Regions from separate parts of the Streptomyces sp. NPDC046821 genome, predicted to be linked through region 3. Evidence: predicted binding sites of a transcription regulator. Region 3 holds the regulator's gene; each other region holds the start of a gene.
The links. The regulator HrcA, encoded in region 3, represses chaperone genes, less so after heat shock. The targets are predictions, from matches to a motif close to TTNGCACTCNGNNNNNCNGAGTGCNAA.

Region 1: a site for HrcA is predicted at 1,629-1,655, ahead of groES (co-chaperone GroES). Genes of this name have one in related genera too.
Region 2: a site for HrcA is predicted at 1,820-1,846, ahead of groL (chaperonin GroEL). Genes of this name have one in related genera too.

What each region holds. Positions count from the first base shown of each region.
Region 1 is NZ_JBEYYB010000012.1:75,398-78,672, forward strand. It holds gene groL (chaperonin GroEL) at 1-1,067, opposite strand, end outside; gene groES (co-chaperone GroES) at 1,178-1,486, opposite strand; gene ABZ893_RS24665 (polysaccharide deacetylase family protein) at 1,744-2,832, opposite strand; gene ABZ893_RS24670 (polysaccharide deacetylase family protein) at 2,829-3,275, opposite strand, start outside.
Region 2 is NZ_JBEYYB010000007.1:131,030-134,304, forward strand. It holds gene thrC (threonine synthase) at 1-685, shown strand, start outside; gene ABZ893_RS15700 (MoaD/ThiS family protein) at 781-1,056, shown strand; gene ABZ893_RS15705 (cold-shock protein) at 1,472-1,678, shown strand; gene groL (chaperonin GroEL) at 2,015-3,275, shown strand, end outside.
Region 3 is NZ_JBEYYB010000020.1:27,053-30,327, reverse strand. It holds gene ABZ893_RS32580 (MBL fold metallo-hydrolase) at 1-723, opposite strand, end outside; gene hrcA (heat-inducible transcriptional repressor HrcA) at 858-1,874, shown strand; gene dnaJ (molecular chaperone DnaJ) at 1,875-3,011, shown strand; gene ABZ893_RS32565 (nitronate monooxygenase) at 3,206-3,275, shown strand, end outside.

The sequences.
Region 1 (3,275 bases), on a different contig from region 3:
GTGTTCTCGATCTCGGCCTTGATCTGGTTGACGCGGCCGGCGACCTCGTCGGAGTTGCCGCCACCGTCGACGATCGTGGTGTCGTCCTTGGTGATGGTCACGCGACGGGCGCTGCCGAGCACGTCCAGACCGGCCTGGTCCAGCTTGAGGCCGACCTCTTCGGCGATGACGGTGGCACCGGTGAGGGTGGCCATGTCGCCGAGCATCGCCTTGCGGCGGTCACCGAAGCCGGGCGCCTTGACGGCGACGGCGTTGAACGTGCCGCGGATCTTGTTCACGACCAGGGTCGACAGGGCCTCGCCCTCGACGTCCTCGGCGATGATCAGGAGCGGCTTGGAGCCACCGGCCTGGATGACCTTCTCCAGCAGCGGCAGCATGTCCTGGATGGAGGAGATCTTGCCCTGGTTGATGAGGATGTAGGGGTCCTCGAGCACGGCCTCCATGCGCTCCTGGTCCGTCACGAAGTACGGAGACAGGTAGCCCTTGTCGAACGCCATGCCCTCGGTGAAGTCCAGCTCCAGACCGAAGGTGTTGGACTCCTCGACGGTGATGACACCGTCCTTGCCGACCTTGTCCATCGCCTCGGCGATGAGCTCGCCGACCTGCTGGTCCTGCGCGGAGAGCGCGGCCACGGCGGCGATGTCGGACTTGTCCTCGATCGGGCGGGCGGTCGCGAGGAGCTCCTCGGACACGGCCTTGACCGCGGCGTCGATGCCCTTCTTCAGGGCGGCCGGGGAGGCGCCGGCGGCGACGTTGCGCAGGCCTTCCTTGACCAGGGCCTGGGCGAGCACGGTGGCGGTGGTGGTGCCGTCACCCGCGATGTCGTTGGTCTTGGTCGCCACCTCCTTCACCAGCTGGGCGCCGAGGTTCTCGTACGGGTCGTCGACCTCGACCTCACGGGCGATGGTGACACCGTCGTTGGTGATGGTGGGAGCGCCGAACTTCTTGTCGATGACGACGTTGCGGCCCTTGGGGCCGATCGTCACCTTGACCGTGTCGGCAAGCTTGTTGACGCCGCGCTCAAGGGCGCGACGGGCGTCCTCGTCGAACTTCAGGATCTTCGCCATGGAGCTGTCTGTCCTCTCGAACGAACTACGCCCCCGACACCCGGCACACTGTGAAGATTCGCAGCTGAGTAACGGGGAGCCAGGGGCGCAGAACTAAAACAATGGGTGAATTACTTCTCGACGATCGCGAGCACGTCGCGAGCCGAGAGGACGAGGTACTCCTCGCCGTTGTACTTCACCTCGGTGCCGCCGTACTTGCTGTACAGCACGATGTCGCCGGTCTTCACGTCGAGCGGCAGGCGCTCGCCGTTCTCGAAGCGGCCCGGACCGACGGCGAGGACGACGCCCTCCTGGGGCTTCTCCTTCGCGGTGTCCGGGATGACCAGGCCAGAGGCGGTGGTCTGCTCGGCGTCGAGCGGCTGGACCACGATGCGGTCCTCGAGCGGCTTGATGGCAACCTTGGAGCTGGTGGTCGTCACGATCCGACCTCCCCCTTCGGAGATCACGGGGTTAACTGTCTGAGGTGGCGACCAGGTGGATCCGTCGTCGCGGGTGCCGGACCTGCCCGTCGCTATTGGCACTCTCCAGTGGGGAGTGCCAGGGCCGAGACTATGACTGCAATTAGCACTCGGTCAAGCGGAGTGCCAATTCACTCTCGGCGCGTCCTCGCCCCGCCCCGCCACCCGCTCCTCGCCCCGCCCCACCGCTCGCCCCACCCGGCGGCCGGTCCGCCGTCTCACACGTAGTCCTCCAGCCGCCCGACCGTGAACCCCTCGTCCTGGATACGGCGCACCATCCGCGCCGTCGCGTCGGCGAGCGTCGCGCCGCCCGGGGCCTGGGCCAGGACGATGTCCCCGGGGCGCAGCCGGTCACCGTTCCGTTCGGCTCGCCACAGGACCACGGCGTCGACCCCGCAGGTCGCGGCCGCGCGCAGGGTGTCCTGGCCGTAGTTACCGAAGGGCGGACGCAGGAGGCGGGGGCTGCTGCCGAAGCGTCCGGCGAGCCGGTCCTGCTGGACGCAGATCTCCGCGTGCTGCTCGGCGTACGGGAGGGCGGGCAGGAAGTGACCGTTGATGGTCTGGTTCTGCACGCCGGCGCCGAGGCGGCGGAGCGCGCCGGCGTGGTCGCGGCCGGGGCCCGCGACGCGGTCCGTGAGGAACACCGTGACGGGCAGCCGCAGATCGCGGACCAGGCCGGCGAGTCGCGGGTCGCCGGCGGCACCGTCGTCGAAGGTCAGGAAGACGACCCGGTCGCGGGTGCGGACGTGGTCCACGACGGGCGGGAGCGCGTACGCGTTCCGGGCCGCGCGGGACGCGGGGTGCGCCGGGGGCTCGGGCGCCGCGGCGAGCGGCGCGCGGAGGCCCCAGTGGCGGTAGGCGTCGCGGGCGGGGACCTTAAGGGGCGCGACGGGTGCGGTGTCAGGGGCGTGCGCGCCGGTGTGGGCGGGGTCTCCCGCGCCCACGTGGGCGGAGCCGTTCGTACGGTGGTGGAGCAGGCGGCGTGACTTCGAATGGTGCGCCGGAGCCTTCAGCACCGTGGCCGAGGCCGACCCCCCGCCCGGGCTCCCCGGCGACTTCCCCCTCCCCCGCTCACCCGCGCTCCCCACGCCGCCGGCAGGCAGGACCGTCGGCGCCTCGTGACCGTGCCGTACCTTCTGCGCGGCCTGCGCCGCCCTCCGGCCGAGCCGTTCGATCGGGCTCACGGACTGGGCGCACCCGGTGAGCAACGCGGAGGACAGGACCCCGGCGGCCAGCGCCGTCGCGAGCAGCCGCCGGGGGCCGGAACGCGTACGGGCCTGATGCGCCCGTACGGACGTCAATGTCACAGGTAGTCCTCCAGCTTGGCCACGGCGTATCCCTTACTGGTCACGTACTTCATGAGCCGGCGGACCATGTCGGGCATCGTGCCCTTCCATTCGTCCGGGCCACGGAAATGGGTCAGGATGATGTCGCCGGGGCGCAGTTGCTTGTCCTCCTCGCGCCATTCGAAGTGGTCGACGAAGGCCTCCTCGTTCCAGATCGGCGCGTACTCGATGCCGCAGGCCTTGGCGGCGCGCAGCGTGTCCTGGTTGAAGTTGCCGAAGGGCGGGCGCATGAGCAGGGGCCGTTCGCCGAACTGCTCCTCCATGATGTCCTGCATTCCGCAGATCTCGCGCTTCTGCCCCTCGTAGGACAGGCCCGGCAGGTAGGGGTGGGTCAGCGTGTGGTTGTTCAGGGTGATGCCGCGGGCCTGCATCTTCCGGAAGTACCCGTAGTCGTCCTCCACCGA
Region 2 (3,275 bases), on a different contig from region 3:
GAACCGTTTCTGCTCCGAGCTCATCGGCGACCCGCTGGGCGAGGGCTGGGGCTTCGTCAACGTCAACCTGCGGCCGTACTACGGCGAGGGCTCCAAGACCCTCGCGTACGAGATCTGCGAGCAGCTCGGCTGGCAGCTGCCGGACCAGCTGGTCATCCCGATCGCGTCCGGTTCGCAGTTCACGAAGATCGACAAGGGTCTGCAGGAGCTGATCAAGCTCGGGCTCGTCGAGGACAAGCCGTACAAGCTGTTCGGTGCGCAGGCCGAGGGCTGCTCGCCGGTGTCGGTCGCGTTCAAGAACGGCCACGACGTGGTGCGGCCGCAGAAGCCGAACACGATCGCCAAGTCGCTCGCGATCGGTAACCCGGCCGACGGTCCCTACGTGCTGGACATCGCTCGTCGCACCGGTGGTGCGGTGGAGGATGTGAACGACGAGCAGGTTGTCGACGCGATCAAGCTGCTGGCTCGGACTGAGGGCATCTTTGCGGAGACCGCCGGTGGTGTGACGCTCGGCGTGACCAAGAAGCTGATCGAGGCCGGGCTTATTGACCCGTCGCTGACCACCGTTGTGCTGAACACGGGTGACGGGCTGAAGACGCTGGACGCGGTGGCTGAGAGCTCTCAGGCTACGGCCACGATTCGGCCCAGCCTTGAGGCGTTCCGCGCCGCTGGGCTCGCCGAGTAAGTCTCCCCCAACCCGCCCCTTCCCGAGACTGGGGGCTCTGCCCCCAGACCCCCGCTCCTCAAACGCCGGAGGGGCTGAATAGCTGAGGTGAACTCATGAGCGTGAACGTCCGGATCCCCACCATCCTGCGTACCTACACCGGTGGTCAGGCCGAGGTGGCTGCTGAGGGTGGGAATCTCTCCGAGGTCATCGCCGACCTGGAGAAGAACCACGCGGGCATCGCCGCGCGCGTCCTGGACGACCAGGGCAAGCTCCGCCGCTTCGTGAACGTCTACGTCAACGACGACGACGTCCGCTTCGAGCAGGGCCTGGAGACGGCCACCGCGGACGGCGCGAGTGTGTCGATCATCCCCGCCGTCGCCGGCGGCTGATCAACAGCACGAAGAGTTAACGGAATTGCCCCCTCCCGGAGAGAAACGGAGGGGGCAATTCTGCATGGTTGAGCGCGGTAGAGTGTGGGAACAGCGCTCGCGGCTTGTGCCCAGTGCATATATGAAGTCGGCCGTCGGCCGACAAGAAGCAGCCAAACTGCCCCTACCTTATTGGGTGTTCGTGGCATTTGTCGGGCCCGAGTTGCCCCGGATTCCCGTAAATCCGCCGCTTATAACCGCTCTGCCTGGCCCAGAATTCGCGCCCGATTGCCCTGTTGCAGAGGGCAGTTGGGCAAGTACATTCAGCCGCGGTCGACGCGTTCCGGCGCACACCCCCAACCCTTTGGGGCGTGAGGTCTGACCCGGGTCCGCGAAGTGCGGCCTCGCGCAAGGGCCAGTAATAGGGGAGTTAGGCATGGCTCAGGGCACCGTCAAGTGGTTCAACGCGGAGAAGGGGTACGGCTTCATCGCGGTCGACGGTGGTGCGGATGTTTTCGTCCACTACAGCGCCATCCAGATGGACGGCTACCGCACCCTTGAAGAGGGTCAGCGAGTCGAATTCGAGATCTCGCAGGGCCAGAAGGGTCCGCAGGCGGACATGGTCAAGCTCGCCGTCGGCTGAGTACGACGCGATCGGCCACCGACGCACTCACGCCGAGAGGCCTGTGCCCCCAACGGGGTACAGGCCTCTCGTGCGTTCCCGGACAGGCGTCCGGACGCGCTCCCGGGCCGTCTCAAGGGCTGGCCGAGAACCCCGTAGGCGCTTGCACTCTCCTAGGGCGAGTGCTAATCATTGGCGTTAGCACTCTGAAGGTGAGAGTGACAGAACTTGGATCGGGTCGGTGAGGCTCGCACGCCGGGTGGGGCAAGGAACCACAAGGTGCGCAGGCCGTCCGTCGCGGGCACCAGCACGGTCCGTTTGCTTGCTTTTCCACCCCGTCCGGGAGGACCACTTCACATGGCCAAGATCATCGCGTTCGACGAGGAGGCACGGCGCGGCCTCGAGCGCGGCATGAACCAGCTCGCCGACGCCGTCAAGGTGACCCTGGGCCCCAAGGGTCGCAACGTCGTCCTCGAGAAGAAGTGGGGTGCCCCCACGATCACCAACGATGGTGTTTCCATCGCCAAGGAGATCGAGCTCGAGGACCCGTACGAGAAGATCGGCGCCGAGCTGGTCAAGGAGGTCGCGAAGAAGACGGACGACGTCGCCGGTGACGGCACGACGACCGCGACCGTCCTGGCCCAGGCCCTGGTGCGCGAGGGTCTGCGCAACGTGGCCGCCGGTGCCAACCCGATGGCTCTGAAGCGCGGTATCGAGAAGGCCGTCGAGGCCGTCTCCGCCGCTCTCCTCGAGCAGGCCAAGGATGTCGAGACCAAGGAGCAGATCGCTTCTACGGCCTCCATCTCGGCCGCCGACACCCAGATCGGCGAGCTCATCGCCGAGGCCATGGACAAGGTCGGCAAGGAAGGCGTCATCACCGTCGAGGAGTCCCAGACCTTCGGTCTGGAGCTTGAGCTCACCGAGGGTATGCGCTTCGACAAGGGCTACATCTCGGCGTACTTCGCCACCGACATGGAGCGTATGGAGTCGTCGCTCGACGACCCGTACATCCTCATCGTCAACTCGAAGATCGGCAACGTGAAGGACCTCCTTCCGCTGCTCGAGAAGGTCATGCAGTCCGGCAAGCCGCTGCTGATCATCGCCGAGGACGTCGAGGGCGAGGCCCTGTCGACCCTGGTCGTCAACAAGATCCGTGGCACCTTCAAGTCCGTCGCCGTCAAGGCCCCGGGCTTCGGTGACCGCCGCAAGGCCATGCTCGGCGACATCGCCATCCTCACCGGTGGCACCGTCATCTCCGAGGAGGTCGGCCTCAAGCTGGAGAACGCCGGTCTCGACCTGCTCGGCCGCGCCCGCAAGGTCGTCATCACCAAGGACGAGACGACGATCGTCGACGGCGCCGGTGACAGCGACCAGGTCCAGGGTCGCGTCAACCAGATCCGTGCCGAGATCGAGAACTCGGACAGCGACTACGACCGCGAGAAGCTGCAGGAGCGCCTGGCGAAGCTCGCCGGCGGTGTTGCGGTCATCAAGGCCGGTGCCGCGACCGAGGTCGAGCTCAAGGAGCGCAAGCACCGCATCGAGGACGCCGTTCGCAACGCGAAGGCGGCCGTCGAGGAGGGCATCGTCGCCGGTGGTGGCGTGGCCCTGCTGCAGGCCT
Region 3 (3,275 bases):
GCCGAAGCGTGCGGCCAGCTCGGCACGCTGGGCCCGGACAAACTCCGCATTCACCGCGGCTCCGTGTCCGGGCACGTACACGGCGTCCTCACCGCCGAGTTCGAGCAGCCGGTCGAGCGCGGCCGGCCAGTGGCGCGGTATCGCGTCCGGCCCCGCCTGCGGCTCGCCCGACTCCTCCACGAGATCACCGCAGAACACGATCTCCGGCGTACCCGGCACCAGGACCGCCAGGTCGTGCGCGGTGTGCCCAGGGCCCACGTTCGCCAGCAGCACCCGGAGACCGCCGCCCAGGCTGAGGGTCCACTCGCCGGACACGCGGTGGTGCGGCACGACGAGCACGTCCGCCGCCCCCGCGGCCTCCCCGGGCGGCACCCCGTGCGCGACCGCGTCGGCCCGCAACTCGTCCCGCCCCCGCGCGAGCACCGTGTCGATGCCGGCGGCCCCGTACACCTCGACCCCGGCGAACGCCGCCGCGCCGAGAACATGATCGAAATGGGGGTGCGTCAGAGCGATATGCGTCACGCGCGCGTGCGGACCGAGCAGGCGCCGGGTGGCCGCCCGCAGCGCCGCGCCCTCACGAAGTGATGAACCCGCGTCGACGAGCAGCGCCCCGTCCTCGCCCACCACGAGGCCCGTCGTGCAGTCCCAGCCCGGCAGCCGGACCCGCCCCACCCGAGAGGACAGCTCCTCCCACCCCACGACATTCCAGTCCAGGTCACCCATGACCTTGACGCTAGCGCCCTTGCCGGGCCCGTACCCGGCGGCCGTACACTGATCCGGAGACCATTGGCACTCAACCGCGTCGAGTGCCAACCGCAAGGCGAAGCCGCAGGACGAGACAGCTGGAGGTGCGCGCGATGCTCAGTGAACGCCGGCTCGAAGTGCTGCGCGCGATCGTCCAGGACTACGTGGGGACCGAGGAGCCGGTCGGCTCCAAGGCGCTCACCGAGCGGCACAGCCTCGGCGTCTCACCGGCGACGGTGCGCAACGACATGGCGGCGCTGGAGGAGGAGGGCTTCATCGCCCAGCCTCACACCAGCGCCGGGCGCATCCCCACCGACAAGGGCTACCGCCTGTTCGTGGACAAGCTCACGGCGGTCAAGCCGATGACGGGGCCCGAGCGCCGCGCCATCCAGAACTTCCTCGACGGAGCCGTCGACCTCGACGACGTCGTCGGCCGGACCGTGCGGCTGCTCGCGCAGCTGACCCGGCAGGTCGCCGTGGTGCAGTACCCCTCCCTGACGCGCTCCACCGTGCGCCATGTGGAACTGCTCTCGCTCGCCGCCGCCCGCCTGATGCTCGTACTGATCACGGACACCGGGCGCGTCGAGCAGCGGATGATCGACTGCCCGGCGCCCTTCGGCGAGACCTCCCTCGCCGATCTGCGGGCCAGGCTCAACAGCAGGGTCGCGGGACGCCGCTTCGCGGACGTGCCGCAGCTCGTGCAGGATCTTCCGGAGTCCTTCGACACGGAGGACCGCGGCACGGTCTCGACGGTGCTCTCCACCCTCCTGGAGACGCTCGTCGAGGAGACCGAGGAACGGCTGATGATCGGCGGCACCGCCAATCTCACCCGCTTCGGACATGACTTTCCCCTCACCATCCGGCCCGTTCTGGAAGCGCTCGAAGAGCAGGTCGTGCTCCTCAAGCTCCTCGGTGAGGTCAATGATTCGGGCATGGCCGTACGGATCGGTCACGAGAACGCCCATGAGGGACTCAACTCCACGTCCGTGGTGTCGGTCGGCTACGGTTCGGGCGGCGAGGCAGTAGCCAAGCTCGGCGTCGTCGGACCGACACGCATGGATTACCCGGGAACGATGGGAGCAGTACGCGCAGTGGCACGTTACGTCGGACAGATCCTGGCGGAGTCGTAAGTGGCCACGGACTACTACGCCGTACTCGGCGTGCGCCGCGACGCCTCCCAGGACGAGATCAAGAAGGCCTTCCGCAGGCTTGCCCGCGAGCTTCACCCGGACGTGAATCCGGACCCGAAGACGCAGGAGCGGTTCAAGGAGATCAACGCCGCCTACGAGGTGTTGTCGGACCCGCAGAAGAAGCAGGTCTACGACCTCGGGGGCGACCCCCTCTCGCAGTCGGGCGGAGGCGGGGCCGGCGGCTTCGGCGCCGGTGGCTTCGGGAACTTCTCCGACATCATGGACGCGTTCTTCGGGACGGCGTCCCAGCGTGGTCCCCGGTCGCGCACGCGCCGCGGCCAGGACGCCATGATCCGGCTCGAGATCGAGCTGGACGAGGCCGCCTTCGGGACCACCAAGGACATCCAGGTCGACACGGCCATCGTCTGTACGACCTGCAGCGGCGAAGGCGCCGCGCCGGGTACGTCCGCGCAGACCTGTGACATGTGCCGCGGCCGCGGCGAGGTCTCGCAGGTCACGCGGTCCTTCCTCGGCCAGGTCATGACGTCGCGGCCCTGCCCGCAGTGCCAGGGCTTCGGCACCGTCGTGCCGACGCCGTGCCCGGAGTGCGCCGGCGACGGCCGCATCCGCTCGCGGCGCACGCTCACCGTGAAGATCCCCGCAGGTGTCGACAACGGCACGCGGATCCAGCTCGCGGGCGAGGGCGAGGTCGGCCCCGGCGGCGGTCCCGCCGGTGACCTGTACGTCGAGATCCACGAGCTGCCGCACCCCGTGTTCCAGCGGCGTGGCGACGATCTGCACTGCACCGTCACCATTCCGATGACGGCGGCGGCGCTCGGCACGAAGGTGCCGCTCGAGACGCTCGACGGGCTCGAGGAGATCGACATCCGGCCGGGCACGCAGTCCGGGCAGTCCGTTCCGCTGCACGGCCGTGGCATCACGCATCTGCGGGGTGGCGGGCGCGGGGATCTCATCGTGCATGTCGAGGTGCTCACGCCTTCGAAGCTGGATCCTGAGCAGGAGCGGGTGCTGCGGGAGCTGGCGAAGATGCGGGGGGAGGAGCGGCCTACGGGGCAGTTCCAGCCGGGGCAGCAGGGGCTTTTCTCGCGGCTCAAGGATGCGTTCAACGGTCGCTAGGCCTTAGTGGGCAGCCCCCGAGTGCTGTTGCCCGGCACTTGGGGCTGTGCCCACCCTCCCCCACTCTCGGCTTCGCTCGAGCGGGGGGACCCCCATCGCCCTGCGGAACGCCTGCCCACAGCGGTTTCGCATGTAAATACCTGTACCGGAAGGCTAGATTCGGTCCTGTCCGGAGGACGTGGCACCATGCCGTCATGTCCCCCAAGCTCACCGATCTCTGCCAGTATCCGATCGTGCAGGCGCCCATGGCGGGTGGTGGGTCCT